DNA from 3 places in the Psychrobacillus sp. FSL H8-0510 genome. Region 1 is predicted to be linked to each of the others. Evidence: riboswitches for the same ligand, from Rfam matches in the RefSeq annotation. Region 1 holds a riboswitch; each other region holds the start of a gene.

Region 1 (3,421 bases):
TTCTGGAATATAGGATCTATGCTTGCAGTACTTCCAGCTATGATCGATGTTGAAGAGTTCGGAGCAACTGCCATTAAATATCCGTTCCGTATCCCACTTTCCCCTACAATATCCCGTAATTCATTCCACTCTTTACTATCGTATTGACGATTGTCAAAATAAACTCCTGTTTGCCAATCTGACCCTTCAAATAATGGATATGCCCCTTTTTCCTTCGCAAGCTCCGCAGAAGCTTTAATCGTTAAGTATGCAATTTTTTCATACAATGAATCCGCAAGCTCAACCGCTTCATCAGACTCCCAGCGAATACTCTTTAGTGCCAGTAAATGATGCCATCCAAATGTCCCAAGCCCAATCCCTCTGTACCTAGAATTTGTACGTTCCGCCTGAGGAACTGGAATCATATTTAGATCAATCACATTGTCGAGCATCCGAACCTGAATTTTTATAAGCTTTTCTAATACATCTGCCGGAACTGCATTCCCTAAGTTTATAGACGACAGATTACATACGACAAAATCCCCTGGTTTACGACGAGTGACAATGATATCGTCTTCAATTTGAATCGACTCAAATGTAGTTGCACTTTGGTTTTGGAAAATTTCCGTACAAAGATTACTACTATAAATCATCCCTGCATGCTTGTTAGGGTTGCTGCGATTGACTTCATCGCGGTAAAACATAAACGGTACTCCTGTCTCTAGCTGAGAACGCATAATTCGCTTCATCAAGTCGATAGCGGGAACAGTTTCACGAGACAAGCGATGATCGCTAACACATTCCTCGTACTTTTGGCGGAATGATCCATCGCCACGTTTTTCATCATAAAAGTCCTCCAAAGAATAGCCTTTAAGCTGACGAACTTCATGAGGGTCAAATAAATGCCATTCCTCTCTAGCATCGACTTTCTCCATGAATAAATCGGGCAAACATACACCAGTAAAAATATCGTGCGCTCGTAGTCGTTCATCACCGTTATTTAAACGTAAATCTAAAAATGTAAATATATCTTTATGCCAAACATCTAAATACACAGCTACTGCCCCTTGGCGTTGCCCAAGCTGATCAACACTTACTGCTGTATTATTAAGTTGTTTAATCCAAGGAAGCACACCACTGGAAGCACCAACAAAACCTCTAATAGAAGATCCACGGCTACGCACTTTGCCCATATACACACCTATACCCCCGCCAAATTTGGATAGGGTTGCAACGTCCGTATTGCTATCGTAGATTCCTTGAAGGCTATCGTCTACCGTATCGATAAAGCAGCTAGAGAGCTGTCCATGAGGCTTACCTGCATTAGATAGTGTTGGTGTTGCTACTGTCATATATAGGTTGCTCATCGCCCAATAGGATTCTTTTACTTTCTCTAAACGATTTTCTTGCTCATCCTTCATCAGTGTCATTGCAATAATAAGCCAACGTTCCTGAGGCAGTTCGACTATTGTTTTATCAAAGTCCTTCGCTACATATCGATCTAATAGTGTTTTTAGACCGATATAAGTAAATAAATAATCTCTTTCCTGTACGAGGATTTCAGATAGCTGCTCTAGTTCTTGTAGTGAGTATGCTTGTTTAAGACGTTTATCGTAAATGCCTTTATCACTTAACAGTTGAACATTACTAGCAAACTTTGTGTACACTGCATCCACAGTTGTGTTTCTTCTCTCAGCTACTTGTTCATACACCTGCGCTAAATGAACTCTTGCTGCTACAAAGGTCCAGTACGTTTCTTGTTCATCTAGAAAACTTAATGCTTCTAGTGACATTGACTTCGACCAAGCAGCTATTGTACCTTCCGGGTGTTTTTGCATCCATCTTTCATGTGTTTTTATAAGAGGAGTAATTTTTTCCTCCCCAAATTCTTTTGTTAGATTATGTAGGACTTCTTGTTTCGTTGTGTTTGAGATGATTGTCATTTGAATTCCTCCTATTTTTTAAACGGTTACAGTTATGTGGCACTTCCCTCCAAACCACAAAACAAAAAAAGCGATGACACAGCCATCTTCGGCTGAGACATCGCTCAAAATTAAAAGTGTAGGATACAACAAGACATATCAATCATTCGAGATAGAGGCCTTCGCTCCCACCTCTCAACCCCCGAAGAAAGTGTTGCTTACCGATGAAAAGGCAGGTCTACTGGCTCGTGTTTCATCCTTCTGTTGTCCTTCCCACGATCACTCGCAGTGGCTATTCAACAGTCGTCCACACTTACAGTTGCGGGGACAGCTTCGGCATTTTACCGAATTCCCTTTTAAACCATAAAGGTACCTTTTCATCGTTAACATACTATATATTGTGTTTAGTTCATTTATATAATCTAACATATTGTGTTTAACTGAGCAACTCCTAATTCAAGCTGTCAATTCTCTAGGGGAACTAATACATCAAGTGATTCAGCGATTTTTAGCTAAAATCACTTGATATTATTTTTGCAAACATTACTTTTGACCACTCAATCGACCCTCACTCTTTAGGGTGAAGAAATACCAGGATTTTACCATCCTGTGCTTCATTCGAATAGAGTTCAGCTTCATTATCTGGAACTCCAATTTCCATAAGAGCATGTTTTAATCCTCCAGAACCAGAGTTGGCTCCTACTACTGCTCCGCCAATTGTTGTAATAATTGGACCTGCAGCCAACACAGCACCAAACCCTGGGATTAATATAGTGGATAACCCTGCTATCACCCCTGCTATTCCAATTGCTCCTCCAGTTACAGCTCCAACAATTGCTCCATCCTTTGTGGAGGGTTTTAATTCCTGTGCGATTTCAGATGTTTCATTTATATTTTTAGCAATAACTGAAATTTCTTCGGTTGTATAGCCCTTCGCTTTTAAATCTTCCACAACTTCAGCTGCTTGTTGTTCATTTTCGTATACGCCAACAATATGATTCTTCATTAAAAATTACCTCCTGATTGCTTTTCCTATGTATTCTTTACCCGATCTTTAGTTCTTCTAGACACCTTAAAGCTTCAATCCCTATATAATTTAAGTGAACACGTTCACAATCTTTTATTTCAAAATAAATAACCAGTAGTAGGGACAATCATTATCCAATATTCATCCTTTTTCCTTAACAAATTCTTTCTTTTAAAGAGAGACGTGCTTTTCTTATTTCACTAAGTAGTCCATACCAAATCCACTCAAAAAAAGCACTGCCAGAGGCAATGCTTTTTCCCTATAGTTTTAGTCCTACTCCACGAACTACTTAACAAAATTCGCCAACTTATTTAAAGAAATACGATAACTGCAAGAACCACTGCTAAAATAATGCGATAAATTGCGAACGGCATTAATTTAACGCGTGAGATTAATTTCAAGAAGAACTTAATAGAAATAAGTGCAAAAACAAATGCACTAATAAATCCTACTATATAAAAACTCAAGTGGTTCATATCAATATCTTCCCAGT
Region 2 (3,421 bases), 3.5 Mb from region 1:
ACAAAAGATCTTCAAGTAACGGCTCTTCGAGGAGCTCGAAACTATATAGGTGATAAATTAATACGTGTAGCATCTCCCCATAAATTATTAGATCCTAAAAATGGTCCTTTAATTGCTGTTCGGTTAAATATTGTGACTAGGAAAACACTTGGTGGATTGCAAACTGATCTCGACGGCCGGGTACTAAATAATAAAGGACTTGCCGTCCCTGGGCTTTATGCAGCCGGTGAAGTAACTGGCTTTGGTGGAGGAGGAGTTCATGGGTATCGCTCTTTAGAAGGGACATTTTTAGGTGGTTGTATCTTTACAGGAAGAGAAGCAGGAAGGGCCTTGGTTCGTAGCCTAAATCAAACTTAACTCGATTACTGAAGTTTCCTAATCTGAAATAGTTACGGACGACATGCGTTGTATATCCATGTCGTCTTTAACCAATTTACCGTAAGTATTTGTATATTTCTTCTCCAATTTGAGCAAGAATTCGTTTCGAAAGTAAATCATCTTCATCCTTTGATAAAACCGTTGCAATTAACTTTCGATTCCCTACATAAAAGATTCCAGCGTCGTGACGTGTTCCAGGAATCCATCCAGTCTTATTGGCTAACTCCCATGGCGTCATCCCATAATCAAAATTAGAGTATGGAGACGGTAACCTTTCAGGTAAACAATCACGTACCTGTTGTTTCTTCATCACTTCTACCATTTGACGGCTTGCTTTACCACTCACTAAATCTCCCATAGCCATCTTATGTAAAAGTATAGCTATATCCGCTGCTGCTATCCGATTAGCACCTTTGGGATTAGACTTACTCAACATGAGCTTGTTATAAAAAGTACTATATACCATTCCTGCTTCCTTCATAGAATTTTGGATATCGTCAACTCCTACAAGGTCGATTAGTAGATTAGTTGCCGTATTATCACTTTGAATAATCATCAGCATTATGATGTCTTGAAGGGGAAGAGATAATCCTGGAGTAAAATGTTGCAATACACCAGAACCTCCCACATACTCTTTTTCATTGAGGATGATTAAGTCCATTAAAGAAAAGTCTCCTCGATCCACTGCTCTATAAACTGAGGCCATGATTGGTACCTTAATGACACTTGCCGCATAAAAAAGCTCCTGTTCATTATGTTCCCATTTCTCCCCTGAATTTAAGTCCTCTAAGACGATTCCCCAAGTGCCTTTTGACTGTTCTACGAGTTTTTGTACCTCGCTCACAAGCTCTTCCAAAATTCTTCCCCCCTATAGAAAATCTATTTATTTTATTATAGACTAACACTTGTTTGAATATTACATTAATTATAAACTATAAAAAGCAAATAGATTTATAGATTTACAATAAAGCTCGGTTTTAACTTTCTATCAACTGAATATTAAATTTTTTATGTTATAGTAAAAGAACAATTGAATAATGTGTAGACTTAGGTGTTCGTTTACGAAAGTAAATGAACTTAAAAGGGAAGTCGGTGAAAAACCGACGCTGTCCCGCAACTGTAAATGGGAGCAATTCTACTATATCCACTGTATGTCATTATGGGAAGGATAGAAAAGCGATGACCATGAGCCAGGAGACCTGCCTATTTCAAGTACACACCAAAAACCTACGCGGATAGGGGGTGTTAAGTGCAGCTATGAACAAGCAAATGCTTGAAATTGCTGTCGTACGAAAAAGCGCAATGAAAACACTGGAGATATTGACTCTTTTCAGTGTGTATTTTGTTACGTTTCAAACGTCTCGACAACAACCAATCATATCCAACTAGCATCTTCTTTTAAAAGAGGATGCTTTTTTATGTTGAAGAAAGGAATGTTGAAATGACTATCGGCACGAAAGAAGATTATATAAATAGATTTAAAAATGTATTAATGACTAATAATATTGGAAGCTCATCCATTTCACTGGATTTGATATTTGAAGCCTTTGGAAAAGAAATTGATACTATCTCAGAAATACACGAACAAGACAAAACTAAATATGTACTCAATTTACAAAAAGCATATAAACAAATTAAAGGTGAGATTTCAGGAATGAAAGAAGATTAAATAAAAAAAGCGAACCGATTTTAATCGGTTCACTTTTTTATAGGTCTTGATAGTCTCTTTGAAATTTACCGCCGTCTTTTACTTCAGAATGATAAAGAGCTTTTAAAGCAAAGCTTTTCTCTAAATCATGCTCCTTCATAACCTCTTTTAAACGTTTGCTTAACTCTGGGCTATATTTCACTAGTTCTTCCATTTTCGATTTCGAATATTGCATGAATTGTACCTTCTTTCTACGTTGTTAGTCTATCTAGTATAGCACTGATACAGGTGTTTTCGCCCTAATTTGCTATAATTAAGTTCAGAGGTGAGTACATGCACAAAACTATTGGAATTCTTGCACATGTAGATGCTGGAAAAACTACTTTTTCAGAGCAACTGCTTTACCATACAAATACCATTAGACATAGAGGACGAGTGGACCATCAAGACTCGTTTCTTGATAGTCATACTATAGAGAAAAATAGAGGAATTACTATATTTGCCGATCAAGGAATCTTTACCTACAACAATTCTACCTACTATATTATCGATACTCCGGGACACGTCGATTTTTCTCCAGAAATGGAACGTGCTATCCAAGTGATGGACTATGCCATCATTATTATTAGTGCTGTAGACGGCATTGAAGGACATACGGAAACTGTTTGGCAATTACTGCGAAAACACCATGTCCCTACCTTTTTCTTTATCAATAAAACCGATTATGAAGGCACGGATCCAACAAGCGTTCTTGCTGAAATTCGCTCCACCTTATCAGAAAATGTGTGTGATATAACGACATCTTTTGACGAAGAACTAATTGAATTTCTTGCAGAGCGAGATGAAGTTCTCTTAGAAACTTATATGGACAGTGGATTCGATAAAGACTTATGGACACAAACGCTTAAACAAATGGTGAAAGAAAACAAAATCTTTCCTTGTGCTAGTGGTTCAGCATTGAAAGATATAGGTATTGTCGAATTTCTAGAAAAACTAGATTCGTTAACCACTACTTCCTATAAATCAGACGATGTATTTGCAGCACAGGTGTATAAGATAAGACATGATGAAAGTGGGAATCGTGTTACCTATTTGAAGTTAGTGAATGGGACATTGAAAGTACGCGACAGTGTAACTTACAATGAACAAACTGAAAAAATAACGCAAATCCGCCAATATAGCGGCAATAAATTTAAAACTACAGATCAGGCTATAGCAGGTGAACTAGTAGCTGTTACTGGCTTAACAAATGCCTCCATTGGGGATGGGCTCGGTGTATTCGCCCAGAAAACTGAATTTGATATGATTCCAACGTTAAAATCTAAAGTACTCTTTGATGCTTCTATACATGTAAAGGAAGTATTACGTTGCTTTAAATTATTAGATGCAGAAGAC
Region 3 (3,421 bases), 3.3 Mb from region 1:
ATATCCTTCAAGCAGAAGTGGATTTCCCTGAAAAATCTTTTGATTTATATTGTGCTGTCTCATTGTTCTTGGTACTTAAAATCACCCGAAGAATTCCTGGGTATGTTAAAGAAAATCAAAAAATGGACAAACGTATTATGCTTTGCCGAGTGGGACACGAGAGTTCAGACTAATGAGCAGCTTCCACACTTCTTGTCAGTACTCATCCAAGCTCAATATGAGTGCTTTGTAGAAAACAGTTTAGTTAATGTTCGAACGTTATTTACACCTAAGGACATTCAACAAATTGCGGAAAAAGCTGGTTTCGAAATTACAACGGAAAAAATTATCGACTCTACTCATCTTCAAGATGGCAAATGGGAAATAGAATATACATTAACAGATTATAAAGAATTAATAGAAGCTGCCGACCATTTACCTATCAAATATAAAGCTTTAATACAATCAGAAATGCATCTATTAGAGGAAGCAAGAAGTCAAAACAAATACACATTCACAGCAAGAATAGGAGAATAAAATGAAAGAGTTAACAGAAGAGATAAAGAGATTCCGGGACGATCGAGGTTGGGGAGGAAACCACGATGCTCGTAGTCTTGCTATTTCAGTATCATTAGAAGCAAGTGAGTTATTAGAGCATTTCCAATGGGTTACTGCAGAGGATGCGATAAAAAAAGACAAGCAGGCAATTGCTGACGAAGCGGCAGATGTATTTATTTATCTTTTGCAATTTGCTGATGTGCTCGGAATTGATTTAATAGAGGCTGCACAGCAAAAAATGAAGAAAAATGCTTTGAAATATCCATTACCTGAAGACAACACTGTACTTATAAGTGAAAAAAGTTGACTCGTTATCAGTCAACTTTTTTTTGTTGAAACCATTGAAAAAATGACATTAATAATAGCGCAGTAATAGCCCCAGTTGTATCCAACAAGACATCTTGAAGAGAAGCTGTACGACCACTTGTAAACGATTGTCGAAATTCATCGGCAACAGCAAGAAGCATAGTGATCACAACTGTTGTAATTTTACGATACTTAAATGGAGGTAACGCAATATAAATGGCTAAAGCAATGATTCCAAAATAAACAAAATGGGTACCTTTTCTTATCAAAAATTCTACAAAAGCATAGTAGCCACGCTCTTCCACAGAAACGAGAATGCCCCAGTATGGAACTTGAAAAATACGAAGAAAAGATTCTAATGGTTTGTTAGGAAGCCATGCTTTTAAGACATCCTGCATAGATTGCTGTTCAGCTGGCTGCCCTGATGCCAAAAATACAATAACAAGTAATATTAAAAACGGGATAAGTTTTTTCATATACTGACATTAGCACAAAAGCGGTGAATTTACATGCGTGAAAATTATTGTGCATGCTAGGGAGATGGCTATGGTAAACTAATTGTAAGTGAATAATTTTCGCAGGGAAAAGGTGCTAACTTGTTAGCTTAATTTGGGAATTCGGTTAAAATCCGAAGCTGTTTCCGCAACTGTAAATGCTGATGAAATAAGAAAAATACCACTGTTGACTAGTCAATGGGAAGGTTCTTAGAGTAAATTGATGCATAAGCCAGGAGACCAGCCTTTTCTTGAACGTATAGATACTCTTCGGAAGTTAAGGGATTGTACGGCACGTTTCTATTTTTCTGTTTTTTTATCGTTAAATAGGTATCACGCCGCCCTTGTTTGGGTGGCGTTTTTTTTGTGCTGTTAACTAAAAAAGTACTATATGCTTGAAAATTCACCAATAAAAGGAAAGGAGGAGAAGTAATGAAAAAAGATATTCGCTATATTTGCTATCCGTTTATGCGTGAAACACCTTCTGCTGTAGATTTTGAAATCCGTACAGATTCGTTGACTACTCGTATTGGACTAGCAGCTTCTTTAACAAAGGATATACCAAAGATTTACGAGGATTTGATGTATTTGGCACCAATGGCTTACCATTTAAACGGGTCTGTTCGAGGGAAGATAGCCATTACAGAAGACGATTTACAAGTTCTAAGTGATATGTACGATTTCTATGTAGAGGAAGTAAAAGGTAGAGTAAATATATTTGTACTACCACAGGGTACGACTGCAGCTTGTGAATTACATGTTTGTAGAAGTGAAGCAAAAAAGTCAGTTAGAGCTCTTCATAAAGTTTCGTTAGAAAGAGAAATTCCTGAGATTTTGTTTGACTATGCACAGTTATTAGCAAATGTGTTGTTTGCGATGGCAGTTTATGTGAACAAACATCATGGAGTGGAAGAAATTCAATTTGTCAGTAAATCATATCCAATGAGAAAAAAGAAACAACTGGAGGAATAATACTATGAAGAAAAATTATTTATTTAATTGGTTGTCGGTGCTGCTATTTTCATTCTTGCTTGTAGGGTGTTCTGCGGAAGAGAAGACAACTGTGGAAAAACAAGAGGAAGTAGTAGAAGAAGTAAAAGAATACACAGTAACTGATGATGTAGGAAATGAAATTACATTCGAAGAAGTACCCGAAACGATTGTTTCTCTTCAACCGAGCAATACAGAGATTCTTTTTGCTTTAGGTGTAGGCGATAAAATTGTAGGAGCAACAGATTATGATACATATCCTGCAGAAGCACTCGAAATAGAGCGAGTATCTGATTCAGTTGCATTTAATGCGGAAAGAATTACAGAATTGAACCCAGATGTAGTAATAGCGTATACAATTGGCCAAGAAGAAGCATTGCAACTTCTGGAAGATACCGGATTAAAAGTCTTTGTAATTGAGTCTGCAACTTCTTTTGAAGATGTATACGGAGATATCGAGCAATTGGCTACTGTAATGGGCATTGAAGAAAAAGGGCAAGAAGTTATTTCTTCTATTCAGGATACTATTCAAGGAGTTCAAGAAAGAGTAAAATCTGCTACTCCATTAAAAAAGGTATATTATGAAATTAGCCCATCTCCAGATATTTATACAACTGGTAGTAAAACATTCCAACAAGAAATTTTAGCAGCAGCATCGGTCGACAATGTATTTAGCGATCAAGAAGGTTGGATCAGTGTGTCAGAGGAAGATGTTACGGTCAAAAACCCAGAAATTATTTTAACAACTGCAAATTATTTAGATGATGCACCTGGAGAGATTAAATCTCGTGCAGGGTGGGACAAAATACAAGCCGTACAAAACGATTCAGTCTTTTTAGTAGATGGTGACGTTATTTCTCGACCAGGGCCTCGTATTGGTGAAGCAGTGGAATTGATTGCTAAAACAGTGTATCCAGAATTATTTCAATAAACTTAAAGCCTCGTCCTAATTTAGGATGAGGCTTCAGTTTGACGACAAAGGTATTTTTATAAACGGTTATGAATAATGAATGTTCCTAAGGATGTTTATTCATCTTATTAAAAGTAAGATATTGATTACTCTATTGGAACTGTTTATAAGGCAAGGTCCACCA

The links. Region 1 has a riboswitch for cobalamin ahead of MHI40_RS01110 (ribonucleoside-diphosphate reductase subunit alpha). Riboswitches for the same ligand answer to the same signal wherever they lie in the genome.
Region 2: another riboswitch for cobalamin. It lies ahead of MHI40_RS18985 (hypothetical protein); the one in region 1 lies ahead of MHI40_RS01110 (ribonucleoside-diphosphate reductase subunit alpha).
Region 3: another riboswitch for cobalamin. It lies ahead of MHI40_RS17865 (hypothetical protein); the one in region 1 lies ahead of MHI40_RS01110 (ribonucleoside-diphosphate reductase subunit alpha).

Annotation. Positions count from the first base shown of each region.
Region 1 covers NZ_JBBOYZ010000001.1:213,499-216,919, reverse strand. Annotated here, with positions in the region: gene MHI40_RS01110 (ribonucleoside-diphosphate reductase subunit alpha) at 1-1,922, opposite strand, end outside; cobalamin riboswitch at 2,116-2,293, opposite strand; gene MHI40_RS01105 (general stress protein) at 2,470-2,907, opposite strand; gene MHI40_RS01100 (undecaprenyl-diphosphate phosphatase) at 3,240-3,421, opposite strand, start outside.
Region 2 covers NZ_JBBOYZ010000001.1:3,720,056-3,723,476, forward strand. Annotated here, with positions in the region: gene MHI40_RS18975 (FAD-binding dehydrogenase) at 1-357, shown strand, start outside; gene MHI40_RS18980 (serine hydrolase) at 434-1,234, opposite strand; cobalamin riboswitch at 1,411-1,599, shown strand; gene MHI40_RS18985 (hypothetical protein) at 1,820-2,047, shown strand; gene MHI40_RS18990 (hypothetical protein) at 2,085-2,261, opposite strand; gene MHI40_RS18995 (translation factor GTPase family protein) at 2,360-3,421, shown strand, end outside.
Region 3 covers NZ_JBBOYZ010000001.1:3,519,704-3,523,124, reverse strand. Annotated here, with positions in the region: gene MHI40_RS17885 (methyltransferase domain-containing protein) at 1-173, shown strand, start outside; gene MHI40_RS17880 (hypothetical protein) at 193-516, shown strand; gene MHI40_RS17875 (nucleotide pyrophosphohydrolase) at 518-844, shown strand; gene MHI40_RS17870 (VanZ family protein) at 852-1,319, opposite strand; cobalamin riboswitch at 1,413-1,600, shown strand; gene MHI40_RS17865 (hypothetical protein) at 1,770-2,309, shown strand; gene MHI40_RS17860 (ABC transporter substrate-binding protein) at 2,314-3,258, shown strand.